Regions from separate parts of the Azospirillum sp. A29 genome, predicted to be linked through region 3. Evidence: predicted binding sites of a transcription regulator. Region 3 holds the regulator's gene; each other region holds the start of a gene.
What was found. Region 3 encodes LexA, which represses DNA repair genes until DNA is damaged. Its sites were predicted from a motif close to ATGTTCTANTTTGGTTC; they were not measured.

Region 1: a site for LexA is predicted at 1,638-1,654, ahead of ABNQ38_RS21285 (Y-family DNA polymerase). Genes of this name have one in related genera too.
Region 2: a site for LexA is predicted at 1,373-1,389, ahead of recA (recombinase RecA). Genes of this name have one in related genera too.
Region 4: a site for LexA is predicted at 1,252-1,268, ahead of ABNQ38_RS07060 (putative DNA modification/repair radical SAM protein). Genes of this name have one in related genera too.

The regions. Positions count from the first base shown of each region.
Region 1 is NZ_CP170466.1:1,352,907-1,356,613, reverse strand. It holds gene ABNQ38_RS21300 (TAXI family TRAP transporter solute-binding subunit) at 1-128, opposite strand, end outside; gene ABNQ38_RS21295 (HupE/UreJ family protein) at 368-862, opposite strand; gene ABNQ38_RS21290 (hypothetical protein) at 981-1,556, opposite strand; gene ABNQ38_RS21285 (Y-family DNA polymerase) at 1,677-2,954, shown strand; gene ABNQ38_RS21280 (DUF6504 family protein) at 2,873-3,226, shown strand; gene ABNQ38_RS21275 (methyl-accepting chemotaxis protein) at 3,247-3,707, opposite strand, start outside.
Region 2 is NZ_CP170466.1:712,198-715,904, reverse strand. It holds gene ABNQ38_RS18230 (ATP-binding protein) at 1-1,267, shown strand, start outside; gene recA (recombinase RecA) at 1,443-2,522, shown strand; gene ABNQ38_RS18220 (cupin domain-containing protein) at 2,636-2,932, shown strand; gene ABNQ38_RS18215 (hypothetical protein) at 2,965-3,540, opposite strand; gene ABNQ38_RS18210 (glycosyltransferase family 2 protein) at 3,629-3,707, opposite strand, start outside.
Region 3 is NZ_CP170466.1:560,043-563,749, forward strand. It holds gene ABNQ38_RS17500 (GNAT family N-acetyltransferase) at 1-85, shown strand, start outside; gene moaC (cyclic pyranopterin monophosphate synthase MoaC) at 82-573, shown strand; gene glp (gephyrin-like molybdotransferase Glp) at 578-1,807, shown strand; gene lexA (transcriptional repressor LexA) at 2,018-2,743, shown strand; gene ABNQ38_RS17520 (ComEC/Rec2 family competence protein) at 2,817-3,707, opposite strand, start outside.
Region 4 is NZ_CP170461.1:308,319-312,025, reverse strand. It holds gene ABNQ38_RS07065 (DUF2076 domain-containing protein) at 135-821, opposite strand; gene ABNQ38_RS07060 (putative DNA modification/repair radical SAM protein) at 1,295-2,506, shown strand; gene ABNQ38_RS07055 (UdgX family uracil-DNA binding protein) at 2,518-3,707, shown strand, end outside.

The DNA of each region.
Region 1 (3,707 bases), 790 kb from region 3:
TAGGTGCCGGAGGTGGTGCCGGTGCCGATGCGGAAATAGCGGAGATCCTGTGCGGCGGCCCGCCCGCCCAGAAATCCGGTGCTCAGCAGTCCGGTGCCAAGCAGCGGGGCCAGGGCCACCCCTCCCATCAGCCCGCCCAGCAGATGGCGGCGGGTCAGAACGGGTCGAGTCGGGGGAGCCGCATCGGAATGCGGCCCAGGTCCCGGAGAGCGGAGCCCCGGCGGGGGTGGGCAGGCTTTGGCGGCTGCGCGGGGCACCGGATCGTTCCGTTCGTCTGGCCCGTGCGTCCCGAGCGGGAGGGGCGGGGAGGGGAAGGTCGTGCCTTCAAAGATTTCCGCGCAACCCGGTCATTTCAAGGCGTATCCGGTCAAATCACGCCGACGAGGTCGAGAACGCCGGCGACTGCTACCGCACCGCCACACAGACGCACGGCGCGGTCCGACTCGGCCTGCGTCACCGCGATCGACAGACCCAGCCCGCCGCAGGCGACCAGCATCAACCCTGACGCGAAACCGGCCCAATAGAGCGGCGGTCCCTGATGCGCATGACCGTGGAACACCGCGGCGACCGCGGCAACCAGCACCGCCACCACCGCCGGGGCGCGCACCCCCAGCGCGACCAGCGACCCGACGACCACCAGCGAGGCGGCCAACCCCGGCCCGGCATAGGGCAGCCGCACGCCCATCTGGGCGGCGAAGCCCGCCGCCAGCGCGGCGGTCACGGCGGCGGCCGGCACCTGCCACACCGCGGTGCCGCCGGACTGTCCGGCCCACATGCCGATGCCGAGGATGCCCAGCAGATGCTGCAACACCCACACCGGCGTGGTCAGCCCGTTGCCGAAGGCCCCCGTCACCGTCGTCATGCGCCCGCATCCCCCGTCCGTTCAGCTCCAGCTGCCGGTATGGCGGCTGAGCGGGGGCGGGGTCAAGCCGTCAGGACCGGCGCCGACACCGCCGCCGACGGGGGAGGCGGGGTTGCCGCTACCGCGCCAGCGGGTCGCCGAACTGGCGCAGGTCGTTCTCCCGCCGCATCAGGTCGCGCTGACCCAGCGGGTCGAGCCGGCCCATGGCGTCGTCGGTCCGCATGCGGTCGACCTCCGGCCGGATCAGGTCGCGTTTGAAGGCATCGGTGGCGCTCTGGGACGAGGGCGGGGGCGGCACCGGGATCGGGCGCGGCGGCTGGGGCAGGGCGGCCGGGTCGGGCGGCGGCGACGAACTGCCGCGGCGGCGTTTGGGCGGCGGCTGGTCGGTGCCGTCCGGGTCGCGGCGGATTTGCCGGTCGTCGCTCTGGCTGTCGCTGGTTTGGCGGGACCGGGCCGCGGTGGCGGGCTTCGAGTCGGTCCGCGACTGCTCCGCCTGAATCTGGCTCCAGGTTCGTCGCTCGCCCCCGCCGGGAACGACCGTCTGGTTGTAGACGGGCGGAAAGGCCTGGGCGCGGCCGGGCGTGTCGTCGCGCAGGTCCGACGGCGCGCAGGCGCCAGCCGCCAGCAGGAGAAGGAGCGGAGCCAGACGGCTGACGACCGGATGGCGGGCGAAAGACGGGGGATGTGGGGTCATGTACGGAATGTCGGCACTACCGAGCGTTTCGGCAAGATGAACCCAAGGAGAGACTCCCCATGCGGCCAAGTCAGCGCTAGAATGTTCTTTGTTTGTTCTTGGCGATCGAGGGGAGAGGGATTGGCCCGCGGAGCAGAGAGAACCAAGCGCCGCATCCTCGCCCTGTGGCTGCCGCGCCTGCCGACCGACGCGCGGGAACGGCTCATGCCGCCGGAGTTGCGCGCACGCCCCTTCGTCCTGCTGCGGACGGAGCGCCAGCGGCGGGCGGTGGTCGCGGTCAACCGGGCGGCGGCAATGCTGGGGATCGCTCCCGGCCACACCCTCAGCGATGCCCGTGCGCTGGAACCGATGCTGGAGGCGGCGGAGGCGACGCCGGAGGCCCATTCGGCCCTGCTCGGCCGCATTGCCGACTGGGCGCGGCGTTACAGCCCCTGGACTGCGGCGGACGGGCCGGACGGGGTGGTGATCGACCTCACCGGCTGCGCCCATCTCTTTGGGGGCGAGCCGGCGCTGGCCGCCGACCTGACCGGCCGGCTGCGCGCCGCCGGCTTCGCCGCCCGCGCCGCCATCGCCGGCACCCCGGCCGCCGCCTGGGGGCTGGTGCGGTTCGGCAGTCCGGAGGAGAGGCGGCGCGAGTCGTTGGATGGCCTGCCGCTCGCTGCCCTGCGGTTGCCGGCGGAGACGGTGGAGGGGCTGCATGCGCTGGGCCTGCGCCGGATCGGCGACCTGCATGCCATGCCGCGGGCGGGGCTGGCGGCGCGGTTCGGAGCCGGGTTGATGCAACGGTACGATCAGGCATTCGGCCGGCTGGACGAGCCGATCTCCCCGCGCCGGCCGGTGCCGGACCATCGCGAGCGCCTGACCTTCGCCGAACCGATCGCCACGCCCGAATCGATTGCCGGGGCGCTGCGCCATCTGCTGGGGAAGCTGTGCAAGGGGCTGGAGGCGGCAGGGCAGGGGGCGCGCCGGCTGCGGCTGGATGCCCACCGCACCGACCAGCGGGTGGACGACGAACCGCAGAGCCTGACGCTCGGCACCAGCCGCCCGGCGCGCGACCCGGCGGCGCTCGCCCGGCTGTTCGCCCCGCTGCTGGAGCGGATCGAACTTGGGTCGGGGCCGGGGCTGGAAACCCTGGTGCTGTCGGCGACCGAGACGGGACCGCTGTCCGCCGTCCAGACCGCAATCGACGGAGGGGAGGCCGGGGACCAGGGGAATGACGACCAGCTGGCCGAACTGGTCGACCGGCTGACGCTGCGGCTGGGGGACGGGCGGTGCTGCGGCTGGTGCCGCGGGAAAGCTGGCTGCCGGAGCGCTGCGTGGCGCCGCATCCGCCGATGGAGCGCCTGCCGGCGCCGAAGCCCTGGCCCGCCGGGCAACCGCGCCCCCTGCGCCTGCTGACCCCGCCCGAGCCGGTTGAGGCCACCGCCCCGCTGCCCGACGACCCGCCGCTGCTGTTCGTCTGGCGCGGCGTGCCCCACCGTGTGCGTCGGGCCGAGGGGCCGGAGCGCATCGAATGCGAATGGTGGCGTGGGCAAGGGTCGCTGGGGCCGGCGGTGCGCGACTATTACCGGGTCGAGGATGACGGCGGCCGGCGGTTCTGGCTGTTCCGCGCCGGCCTGTACCGCCCTGACGAGACCCCGCGCTGGTTCCTGCACGGGTTTTTGGCGTGAGGTGTCGGGTCGCCGCCCGCTTACCCCGCCCGGTCGAGCTGTTTCAGGAAGGCGATGTAGCGGTTGATGTCCTCCATGCGGCGGGCATGGTCGTTCATGTCGGACAGGCGGCCTTCGATGGCCTTCTGGGCGCCCTCCACCTCATCGATCACCGCATGGATGTCGGTCTGCAACTCCTGCGAGGCAGTCGCGGCCTCGTCCATGCGGGCGCTGGTGTCGTCGAGCTGGCCGCCGACGGAGCGGACGGAGGTCACCACCTGGTCGATGGCGCGGCGGGTATCGGCCAGCGTCTGCTTGGTGTCGTTGGCCAGCTTGCGCACCTCCGCCGCCACCACGGCGAAGCCCTTCCCCGCCTCCCCCGCGCGGGCGGCCTCGATGGTGGCGTTGAGTGCCAGCAGGTTGGTCTGGCTGGCGATGCCGTCGATCACCGCCAGCACCTTCTCGATGCTCTTCACCACGGTGGACAGCTGGTTGAATTCGC
Region 2 (3,707 bases), 150 kb from region 3:
GGATGGCCGTGGCGATGGCCGTGCGGATGGTGCCAGGGGCGATGGCGGCAGGGGGGACGGGGTGGGCCTGATCCTGCACTTTATCGACATGACCGAGCGCAAGAGCCTGGAGGCCCAGTTCGCTCAGTCGCAAAAGATGCAGGCGGTCGGCCAGCTGGCCGGCGGCGTGGCGCACGACTTCAACAACCTGCTGACGGCGATGATCGGTTTCTGCGACCTGCTGCTGCTGCGGCACAAGCCGGGCGACCAGTCTTTCAGCGACATCATGCAGATCAAGCAGAACGCCAACCGCGCCGCCAACCTCGTGCGGCAGCTGCTGGCCTTCTCGCGCCAGCAGACCCTGCAGCCGCGCGTCATCAACGTGACCGACGTGCTGGCGGAGCTGGCGAACCTGCTGCGCCGGCTGATCGGCGAGAACATCGAGCTGAAGATGATCCATGGCCGCGACCTGGGGCTGGTCAAGGTCGACCAGAACCAGCTGGAGCAGGTCATCATCAATCTGGTGGTCAATGCCCGCGACGCCATGGCCGGCGGCGGCAAGCTGATCGTCAACACCACCAATTACGTCGTCAGCCAGCCGGAACGGCGGGAGCACGAGACGGTGCCCGCCGGCAGCTACGTCTCCATCGAGGTGATCGACACCGGCTGCGGCATCGCGCGGGAGAATCTCCAGCGCATCTTCGAGCCCTTCTATACGACCAAGGAGGTCGGATCGGGCACCGGGCTCGGCCTGTCGACGGTCTACGGCATCGTGCGTCAGACCGGCGGCTTCGTGCTGGTCGATTCGGCGGTGGGGGAGGGAACCACCTTCACCATCCTGCTGCCGCACCACCAGGGCGAGCTGCGCCCGGTCGATACGGCGGAGCCGCGCGAGCGGCGCGGCAGCGACCTGACCGGCACCGGCATCATCCTGCTGGTGGAGGACGAGGACGCGGTGCGCGTCTTCTCCGCCCGTGCGCTGCGCAACAAGGGCTATCAGGTGCTGGAGGCCAAGAACGGCGAGGCGGCCTTGCAGCAGATCGAGAGCAACGGCGCCTCCATCGACCTGCTGATCACCGACGTGGTGATGCCGCAGATGGACGGCCCGACGCTGGCCCGCCATGTCCGCAGGCTGCGCCCGGAGATGCGGGTCATCTTCATCTCCGGCTATGCCGAGGACCGGCTGGGCGAGATCGACGGCGTCGAAGTCGCCCATTTCCTGCCCAAGCCCTTCTCGCTGAAGCAGCTGGCTTCCAAGGTGAAGGAGGTCATCCGCGACGGGCGCTAGGGGGGCGGTGACGGGCAGGCGGAGGAGCGAATTCGTTCGCGAAAACGAGCCCGGATAACCCCGGTAAAATAGGAACGCACAGGCAACATCGGCGCTTGCAAACAAGAACGAAGAGAGTACATTCAGCCTCGTTGCAAGAGCGCCGACCGTGTGTTCTAAGAGAGGGGTACCGGGCATGTCGTCCGCACAGCTTCGTTTGGTCGAGAAGGATTCCATGGACAAGCAGAAGGCGCTCGATGCCGCCCTGAGCCAGATCGAACGCGCGTTCGGCAAGGGCTCGATCATGAAGCTCGGCGCCAAGGAGAACCTGGTCGAGACGGAGGTGATTTCCACCGGCTCGCTCGGTCTCGACATCGCGCTGGGCATCGGCGGCCTGCCGAAGGGCCGCATCGTCGAAATCTACGGGCCGGAAAGCTCGGGCAAGACCACGCTGGCCCTGCACGCCATCGCCCAGGCCCAGAGGGCCGGCGGCACCTGCGCCTTCGTCGATGCGGAGCACGCGCTCGACCCGTCCTATGCCCGCAAGCTGGGCGTCAACATCGACGAGCTGCTGATCTCCCAGCCGGATGCCGGCGAGCAGGCGCTGGAGATCGCCGACACGCTGGTGCGCTCCGGCGCCATCGACGTGCTGGTGGTCGACTCGGTCGCGGCGCTGGTGCCGCGCGCCGAACTGGAAGGCGAGATGGGCGACAGCCATGTCGGCCTGCACGCCCGCCTGATGAGCCAGGCCCTGCGCAAGCTGACCGGCTCGATCTCCAAGTCGAACTGCCTGGTGATCTTCATCAACCAGATCCGCCTGAAGATCGGCGTGATGTTCGGCAACCCGGAGACGACGACCGGCGGCAACGCGCTGAAGTTCTACGCCTCGGTCCGTCTCGACATCCGCCGCATCGGCGCGATCAAGGACCGCGACGCCGTCGTCGGCAACCAGACGCGCGTCAAGGTGGTGAAGAACAAGATGGCCCCGCCGTTCCGCGTGGTCGAGTTCGACATCATGTATGGCGAGGGCGTCTCGAAGGTCGGCGAGCTGCTCGACCTCGGCATCCAGGCAAGCGTGGTGGACAAGTCGGGTGCATGGTTCAGCTATGACGGCACCCGCATCGGCCAGGGCCGCGAGAACGCCAAGACCTATCTGCGCAACAACCCGGAGATGGCCGACGCCATCGAGGCCAAGATCCGCGGCAACGCCGGTCTGGTCGCCGATGCGATGATGGGCACCCCGGAAGCCGACGGCGAAGCCTCCACGCCGGAGTAAAGCATCGGATGGGTCCGGAAGCCCGCCGCCTGAGAGGGCGGCGGGCTTTTTTTTGGCCGCAGAAATTGGCAGTAGAAATCAATGACAGATCAAAGGTTTGCGAAGGAAAGCAGATGATCAATCTGATTGCGGAAACGACGGCGCTGCCTCAGGCGTGGAGATCCCGGATCATTGGCAAGATCGCCGACGCCAATCTGAAAATCATCCGCATGGATGAGGCGGGCATTCCACCGGAAAGCCATGCCGAATTTGACGAGGCGCTTTTCGTTCTGGAAGGCAACATGACGCTGGACGTCGAGGGCGAGTTGATCGACATGGCGGCGGGCGATTTTTTCGTCGTCCCGGCGGGCAAAAGCCATCGCGTCCTGGAAGGAAGCCGAGGCGTCCTGTTCCTGGTCGATGCGGAATAGGGCCCGATCACGAGTCGTGAGAACCGGCTCTGCTACACATCCATCACCATATGCGGCCGGAACGCGCCCTCCAGCGTCAGCAGCAGATGCAGGTAGACCGCCACCTTGCGCGCGCGGTCGGTGTTGCGGGAAAGGCAGTCGCGCAGCTGTTCGGCCATCCGGGCGGTTTCCGCATCCTGCTCCGGCGCTGCGGCGGTGACCGCCTGGACGATGTGTTCGGGATCGACCGGGATCGGCGCCGCCCGGTCCTTCAGCAGGGCCTCGGCCAGTGCCTCCTCGTCATGGGGAACCGACGGCGCCGCGTTCGGCTTGGCAGGGGTGCTTCGGGACAGATGGTTGCGGAGGCTGTCCTTCAGCCGGCTGCGCTGCCGGTCGTCCAGCCCGTCGAACTGGTCGACCTCATCGAACAGCAGATCGTAGAGGCGGCGGCGCTGCGGGTTCGGCGGGCTCTGCTCGCGCCGCTCCTGCTCACGCTCCTGCTGTTCCCGCCGCGGGTTGCGGCGGTGGTTGCGGTCGGTGGCGCTGCCGGTCCGCTCGACGCCCGCGGTGGTGCGGACGCTGAACTCCGGTGGGCCGATGCCGCGTCCGGAGGTGAGATTGCCGGACATGAGCCGCCTCCCAGGGAACCGCCCCGTCAGCGATCAAGTCTGGCAGAGCCGGCGCTTCCTTCCAAGCCGAAGCGCCGGCCTATGACCATCAGTCACCGGCGCCGGCCACCGCATTGTCGGCCGGTTGCGGCTTGTTCCTGCCGAATCCCAGCGTCGGGAAGACGTTG
Region 3 (3,707 bases):
CACCGACCGCGGCCCCTATGCCTGCTACCAAGACAATGGCGTCAGCGTCTTCATGGAAAAGCTTTTGACGGAGACCGTGCGATGACCGGCTTCACCCATTTCGACGCCGAGGGCAAGGCGGTGATGGTCGACGTCTCCGACAAGGCCGACACCGAACGCACCGCCACCGCCGCGGCGACCGTGCTGATGCAGCCGGAAACTCTGGCGCTCATCATGCAGGGCGGGGTGAAGAAGGGCGACGTGCTGTCGGTCGCCCGGCTGGCCGGCATCATGGGAGCCAAGCGCACGCCCGACCTGATCCCGCTGTGCCACCCGCTGATGCTGACCTCGGTCAAGGTCGACCTGTCCTGCGATCCCGCCCGCAACGCGGTGGACGTGACGGCGACCTGCAAGCTGAAGGGCCAGACCGGCGTGGAGATGGAGGCGTTGACCGCCGTCACCGTCGCAGCGTTGACCGTCTACGACATGTGCAAGGCGGTGGACCGCGGGATGACCGTCACCGACGTGCGTCTGCTTCACAAGGCCGGCGGCAAGAGCGGCGAGTGGGGCGCGTCCTCCTCCACCGGAGCCTGACGCCATGATCCCCGTCGCCGAGGCGCGCGCCCGCATCCTGTCGGCCTTCGCCGCCCTCCCGGCGGAGACGGTCGCCCTGCCCGATGCTCTCGGCCGTGTGCTGGCCGAACCGGTGGTCGCCCGACTGACCCAGCCACCCTTCAACGCCGCCGCCATGGATGGCTGGGCCGTGCGTGCCGCCGACATCGCCGCCGCGACCGCCGAGGCCCCCGTCCCGCTGCGCCGCATCGGCGAATCCGCCGCCGGCCACGCCTTCACCGGCAGCGTTGGTACGGGCGAAGCGGTGCGCATCTTCACCGGCGCGCCCCTGCCCGACGGTGCCGACGCCGTGGTGATGCAGGAGGATTGCTGCGCCGACCACGCCACCGTGCGGATCGGCCGCGCCGTGGCCGCCGGCCGCTTCGTCCGCGAAGCCGGCTTCGACTTCACGGCCGGTCAGGAGCTTCTGCCGACGGGCCGGCGCCTGACCGCGCGCGACATCGCGCTGTCCGCCGGCGGAAACGTGCCGTGGTTGTCGGTCCACCGCCGGCCGCGCATCGCCGTCCTCGCCACCGGCGACGAGATCGCCCTGCCCGGCGACCCGCTGGGGCCGAGCCAGATCGTCAGCACCAATGCGCTTGGCCTCTGCGCCCTGGTGACCGCCCAGGGCGGGCTCGCCCACAATCTGGGCGTCGCCAGGGACACGCCGGAAAGTGTGGCGGCACTGGCGAAGGGGGCGGCCGGCTGCGACCTGCTGGTCACCACCGGCGGGGCGGCGCATGGCGATTACGATTTCGTCCGCGATGTGCTGGCCGAACGCGGCGTGGCGCTGGAGGTGCAGACGGTGGCGATGCGTCCGGGCAAGGCGCTGATGTTCGGCCGTGCCGGGTCGGTGCCGCTGCTCGGCCTGCCCGGCAACCCGGTGTCCACCGGCGTCACCGCGCTCCTGTTCCTCCGCCCGATCCTGCGCGTGCTGCAGGGCCTGCCGCCGGAGGATGACCGCCTGCCGCTGCGCGCCCGCCTGACCGGCGCGCTGAGGGCCAACGACCGGCGCGAGGAATATCTGCGCGCCACCCTCGCCGCCGGCCCGGACGGTGTCCTGACCGTCACGCCCTTCGCCCGCCAGGACAGTGCCATCACCACCCTGTACGCCCAGTCCGATTGCCTGATCCCCCGCCCGCCCCATGCCGACCCGGAACCGGCCGGCGCGATGGTGACCGTGCTCCCTTTGACGGATGGAGTGCTCAGCGTCTAGACTTGAACAGAGCGCCGGACATGGCGCTTGGGTGAGGACTGGAACAGGTGAACATCACCCGGAAAACTGTTTCACCGCGTTCCAAATGTTCCACACAAGTTCTAAAAGAAGCCGATGGGGGGCTTGACGCGCAGCAGGAACCAAACTAGAACATGGAGCAACGTTTAGTTTTTGTTCCATCTTCAGTCTGGCCCAAGCCGGGAGGCATCCATGCTCACGCGCAAGCAGCACGAATTGCTGCTGTTCATCCACGAACGGCTTGGCCAGGGCGGTGTCTCGCCGTCGTTCGACGAGATGAAGGACGCCCTGGGCCTGAAGTCCAAGTCGGGTATCCATCGCCTGATCACCGGGTTGGAGGAGCGCGGGTTCATCCGCCGCCTGCCCCACCGGGCCCGTGCGCTGGAGGTTCTCCGCCTTCCCGAGGGTCTTGACGCCTCCCGCAACCGGACCGCGGCTCCCAAGCCGAAGTTCCAGCCCAACGTCATCAAGGGCGATTTCGCCTTCGCCGGCCGCGATACCGCTCCCCCCGCCCCGACCCCGGCCGCCGCGAACGAGACGGTGCAGCTCCCGCTCTATGGCCGGATCGCCGCCGGTACGCCCATCGAGGCCCTGCGCGACAACAGCGCCTTCGTCGACGTCCCCGCCTCCATGCTGACCGGTGGCGACCATTACGCTCTGGAGGTTTCCGGCGACTCGATGATCGAAGCCGGCATCCTCGACCACGACACCATCGTCATCCAGCGCTGCGATGCGGCTGAGAACGGCACCATCGTCGTCGCTCTGGTGGACGAGGGCGAAGTGACGCTGAAACGCCTGCGCCGCAAGGGCAACACCATCGCCCTGGAGCCCGCCAACGCCGCCTATGAGACCCGCATCTTCGGCGCCGACCGCGTCCGCGTGCAGGGCAAGCTGGTCGGTCTGGTCCGGAAGTACTGAGCTTTTTGTGCCCAGCCGCCGATCCCCTCCTCCGTATCCGCGGGGGAAGGGATCGGCGAAGTCCAAGCTGCTCTCACTTTCCTCCGGTCCAGGGCCGATCTCCCCGCAGCCCGCGCACCGTCTCCACCGTTATTCCCTCCGCGGTCACCCTCAGCGCATGCGCGCCCTCATGCCGCAGCACCCAGCGGTCCACCACCAAATCCGCCCGGCAGCGTCGCGCCACCTCCGCCGTCACCACCGCATCGGCTGCCCCGCAGTCCTCATCCAGCGCATCCGGCAGCCGCGGCAAGGCCACCGTCTTTCCCTGCACCCGGTACAGGCAGCCAAGCGCGTCGCAGTCCAGTGACCGCCCTCCCCCGTTCCATCCTCCGTCCGCCGGCCAGGGATCGGCCACCGACCGCTCGCCATCGCGCTCCCGCCAGGTTTCGGTCATCCGCCCGCCGCCCTTGACCGACGCGCTGAGCCGTCCGTCCGGCAGCCTGACCGCCATCACTGGCCCGTCGCCGGCCACCAGCACATCCGGCCGCACCGCCAGCATGGGCGAGGCCAGTCCCGCCAGGACCGGCAGCATTCCCAACCAACGCCACCACCGCGTCCACAGGCACAGCCAGATCCCTCCCATCACCAGCAGCGCGAACCCTTCCGCCGGCATCGCCGGCACGGTCAGCGAAGCCCAGGGGAGACGGCCGAAGAACTCCGCCGTCCAGATCACCGCCCGGTCGCCCCAGTTCATGGCGATCAGCGCCGGTGCTTCCAGTCCGAAGGGCAGCAGCGCGTAGGCGATCAGGCTCCACGGCATGACCCAGAAGGACGTGATGGGAATGGCGATCAGGTTCGACAGCACGCCATAGAAGGCGATCTGCTGGAAATGGAAGAGCGAGAAGGGCAAGGTCGCCAGCGTCGCCACCACGCTGGTCAGCAAAATCCCGCCGACATAGAACAATCCGCGCACGATCCATCCCGC
Region 4 (3,707 bases), on a different replicon from region 3:
GCAGGCGATCCTGAACAGGGGGGAGGGGAAGGCATGGCGTCGGCTCCGCAACGGTGAGTCCGACGCCATTCTATAGGAATTTGTTCCCCAGAGGCGGCGTTAAGTTCAACGGAGCGCCGCCTGGGGGGATGGACTCACAACTCCTCTTCGCCGCCGAAATCGCCCCAGCCGCTGTCCTCGACCGTCTGTTCGACATGGTCGGTGGCGGCGGTGGCCGCGTCGGTGGCAGCGGTGGCGGCCTCGCCCGCCATCGCTTCGCCGCCGGAGAACATGCTGGAGAGCGCGCTGCCGATCAGCATGCCGCCGGCGACGCCGGCCGCCGTCTGCATGGCGCCGGCCATGAAGCCGCCGCCGGCCCGCGGCTGCTGGGCATAGCCGGCGACGCGCGGGTCGCCATAGGCGGGCGTGCCGGCAGCGGCCGGCGGACGGCCCCAGGGCGAGCCGGCCGGCATGGCGGCCGCCGGGGCGGCTGCGGCCGGGGCAGCCGCCGGATATGAGGGCTGCGGAGCGGGACGGCTGCTGCCGCCGAACAGGCTGCCGAACAGGCCCCCGCCGCCGGACTGGGCCGGGGCGGCGGCGGCGGGGGCGGCGGGACGCTCGCGCAGCTGGCGCTCCAGCTCCTCGTTGCGGCCCTGCGAGGCGGCGAGCGCCTGCTCCATCATCACGATGGCCTGCGCCATCAAATAGGGGGCGGCCGGCTGGCGGGCGATCCGCTCGCGGATCAGCGCTTCGGCCTCGGGATCGCGCGGGCCGGATTGCGCCTCGGCCTGATGCAGCTTGGCGAACAAGTCGTCGATGATCTGGCGTTCGGTGTGGTCCATGGCGATGCTCGTCTTCGTCAAAAGGTTGGGAATGAGGCGGGGGAAGATTTCAGGGTCTCGGCCCTGGGCCCGGCGCCGACGCCCCGCAGGCGCACGAAGCCGCCCGCCCGGAGGGCGGCAAAGCCAACCGCCAGGAGGGCGGCAAGCCGACCGCCAGGAGCGGCGGCAAAGCCGTGCGGCGCGCCGGAGGGGTAGCGCGCGTTGGGGATAAGGTCGGGAGCAGGGAATGCCGGAGGCCGGGGGCGCTGTCTCAGGGGCAAGGGCATCAGTCCCTCCAAGTGCGGTCACGCCCGTCGGCGCAAGAGCAGGTGAAGAGATCCGACATCGCGACCACGTCTAAGTCGCCAGAGGGGCCCGGATCCGGTTGTAGAGCACGTGGCCCCGTTCCGGCCCGCTTTCAAGACACCCCGCTTGCCTTTTCCTTTTGAAAGAACATATTGCGAACATCTGGAAGGAAGAGGGAAGCCATCGCGGTGGATGACGCGCTGCTCGACAAACTCGAAATCCTGGCGGATGCGGCGAAGTACGACGCGTCCTGCGCCTCGTCGGGGGCGAAGCGGCGGACGGGCGGGCCGGACGGCATCGGTTCGACCACCGGGGCCGGCATCTGCCACGCCTATACGCCGGACGGGCGCTGCGTCTCGCTGCTCAAGATCCTGCTGACCAACTACTGCCTGTTCGACTGCGCCTACTGCATCAACCGCCGTTCCTCCAACGTGCGGCGCGCGCGGTTCAGCGTCGACGAGGTGGTGCAGCTGACGCTGGGCTTCTACAAGCGCAACTGCATCGAAGGGCTGTTCCTGTCCTCCGGCATCATCCGCTCGCCCGACCACACGATGGAGCAGCTGATGCTGGTGGCGCGCACGCTGCGGCGCGACCATGGCTTCGCCGGCTACATCCACCTGAAGACGATCCCGGAGGCCAGCCCCTGGCTGATCGAGCAGGCCGGGCTGTGGGCCGACCGGCTGTCGATCAACCTCGAACTGTCGTCCGATCGCAGCCTGAAGGAGTTCGCGCCGGAGAAGGACGGCAGCTCGATCAAGGCGGTGATGGGGCAGGTCGGCGAGCGCATCCTGGAGGCCAAGGAGGAAAAGCGCCGCTTCTCGCCCGCAGGCCAGAGCACCCAGATGATCGTCGGGGCCGACGCCTCCACCGACCTGTCGGTGCTGGAGACCAGCGACACGCTCTATCGCCGCTATGGGCTGCGCCGGGTCTATTATTCCGCCTTCAGCCCGATCCCGGAGGCGAGTTCCGCTTTGCCGGCCAAGCCGCCGCCGCTCCAGCGCGAGAACCGGCTGTACCAGGCCGACTGGCTGCTGCGCTATTACGGCTTCACGGTGGAGGAGATCGCCGCCGGGGGCGAGGGCGGGATGCTGGATTTGGGCATCGACCCCAAGCTGGCCTGGGCCCTGAAGAACCGCGAGCGCTTCCCGGTGGACGTGAACAGCGCCGACCGCGAGATGCTGCTGCGCGTGCCGGGGCTGGGCGCGCGGGCGGTCGACAAGATCGTCGAGGCGCGCCGCCACACCACCCTGCGGCTGGAGGATGTGGCGCGGCTGTCGTCGGGGCTGAAGCGGGCGCGCGCCTTCCTGATCGCCGCCGACCACCACCCGGGCGGGCTGACCGACCGCGCCGATTTGCGGCAAAGGCTGGTGGCGCCGCCCAAGCAGCTCAGCCTGTTCTGAGGGGCCAAGCCATGCGGCATGTGGAGCTGAAGGATGGCGCCGACCTGGACGGCTTCCGCCGCGCGCTGCGCGGGCTGGTCGCCCTCGGCGTCGATCCGGACAAGGTGGTGTGGAGCGGCGGGGCGGCGCCGTCGCTGTTCGGGACCGCTCCGGAAACCGGGACGGCGCCCCTGCCGGCCGATGCCCCGCCGGTTCCGCTGCCCCGGCCGGTGGGGGCGCTGATCGAAAGCGTGGTCTGCCACCGCGATCCGGAGCGTTATGGCCTGCTGCACCGGCTGGTCTGCCGGGTGGTGCGGGGGGAACGCAACATCCTCGACCACCATGCCGACCCGCTGGTCCACCAGCTGGCGATGCTGGACAAGGCAGTGCGGCGCGACCTGCACAAGATGCACGCCTTCCTGCGTTTCCATGAGGTGCACGACCCCGACGGGGCGGAGCGCTATGTCGCGTGGTTCGAACCCGACAATTTCATCGTCGAGGCGACCGCCCCCTTCTTCGTCGAGCGCTTCGAGAGCCTGGTCTGGTCGATCCTGACGCCGGTCGGCTCGCTGCATTGGGACCGGCGCTCGCTGACGGTCGGGCCGGCGGCTTTGAGGCCGGAGGGGCTCGACCGCGACGACCGCTTCGCCGAGGGCTGGCAGCGCTATTACGAGAGCACCTTCAATCCCGCGCGGGTGAACCCGACGGCGATGCGGGCGGAGATGCCGCGGAAATACTGGGCCAATTTGCCGGAGGCGGCGGCCATTCCCGGAATGATCCGCTCCGCCCCCGCCCGCGTCCAGGCGATGATCGAGGCGGAGGCGGCAGCGCCCCGCCGCCGCAACCCCGACAAGGCCGTCGCCGCCATGGGCCGGCAGGAGCCGGCGACGCTGGCCGAGCTGAACCGCATCATCCGGGCGGCGGATCCGCTGGTGCCGGGGGCGACGCAGGCGGTGCTGGGCGAGGGGCCGGTGGGGGCTGCCATCGCCATCGTCGGCGAGCAGCCCGGCGACCAGGAGGATCTGGAAGGCCGCCCCTTCGTCGGTCCGGCCGGGCAGCTGCTGGACCGCGCGCTGGAGGAGGCCGGGATCGAGCGCAGCGCCGCCTACCTGACCAACGCGGTGAAGCACTTCAAGTTCGTCGCCCGCGGCAAGCGCCGCCTGCACCAGTCGCCGACCGCCGGCGAGGTGAAGCATTACCGCTGGTGGCTGATGAAGGAGCT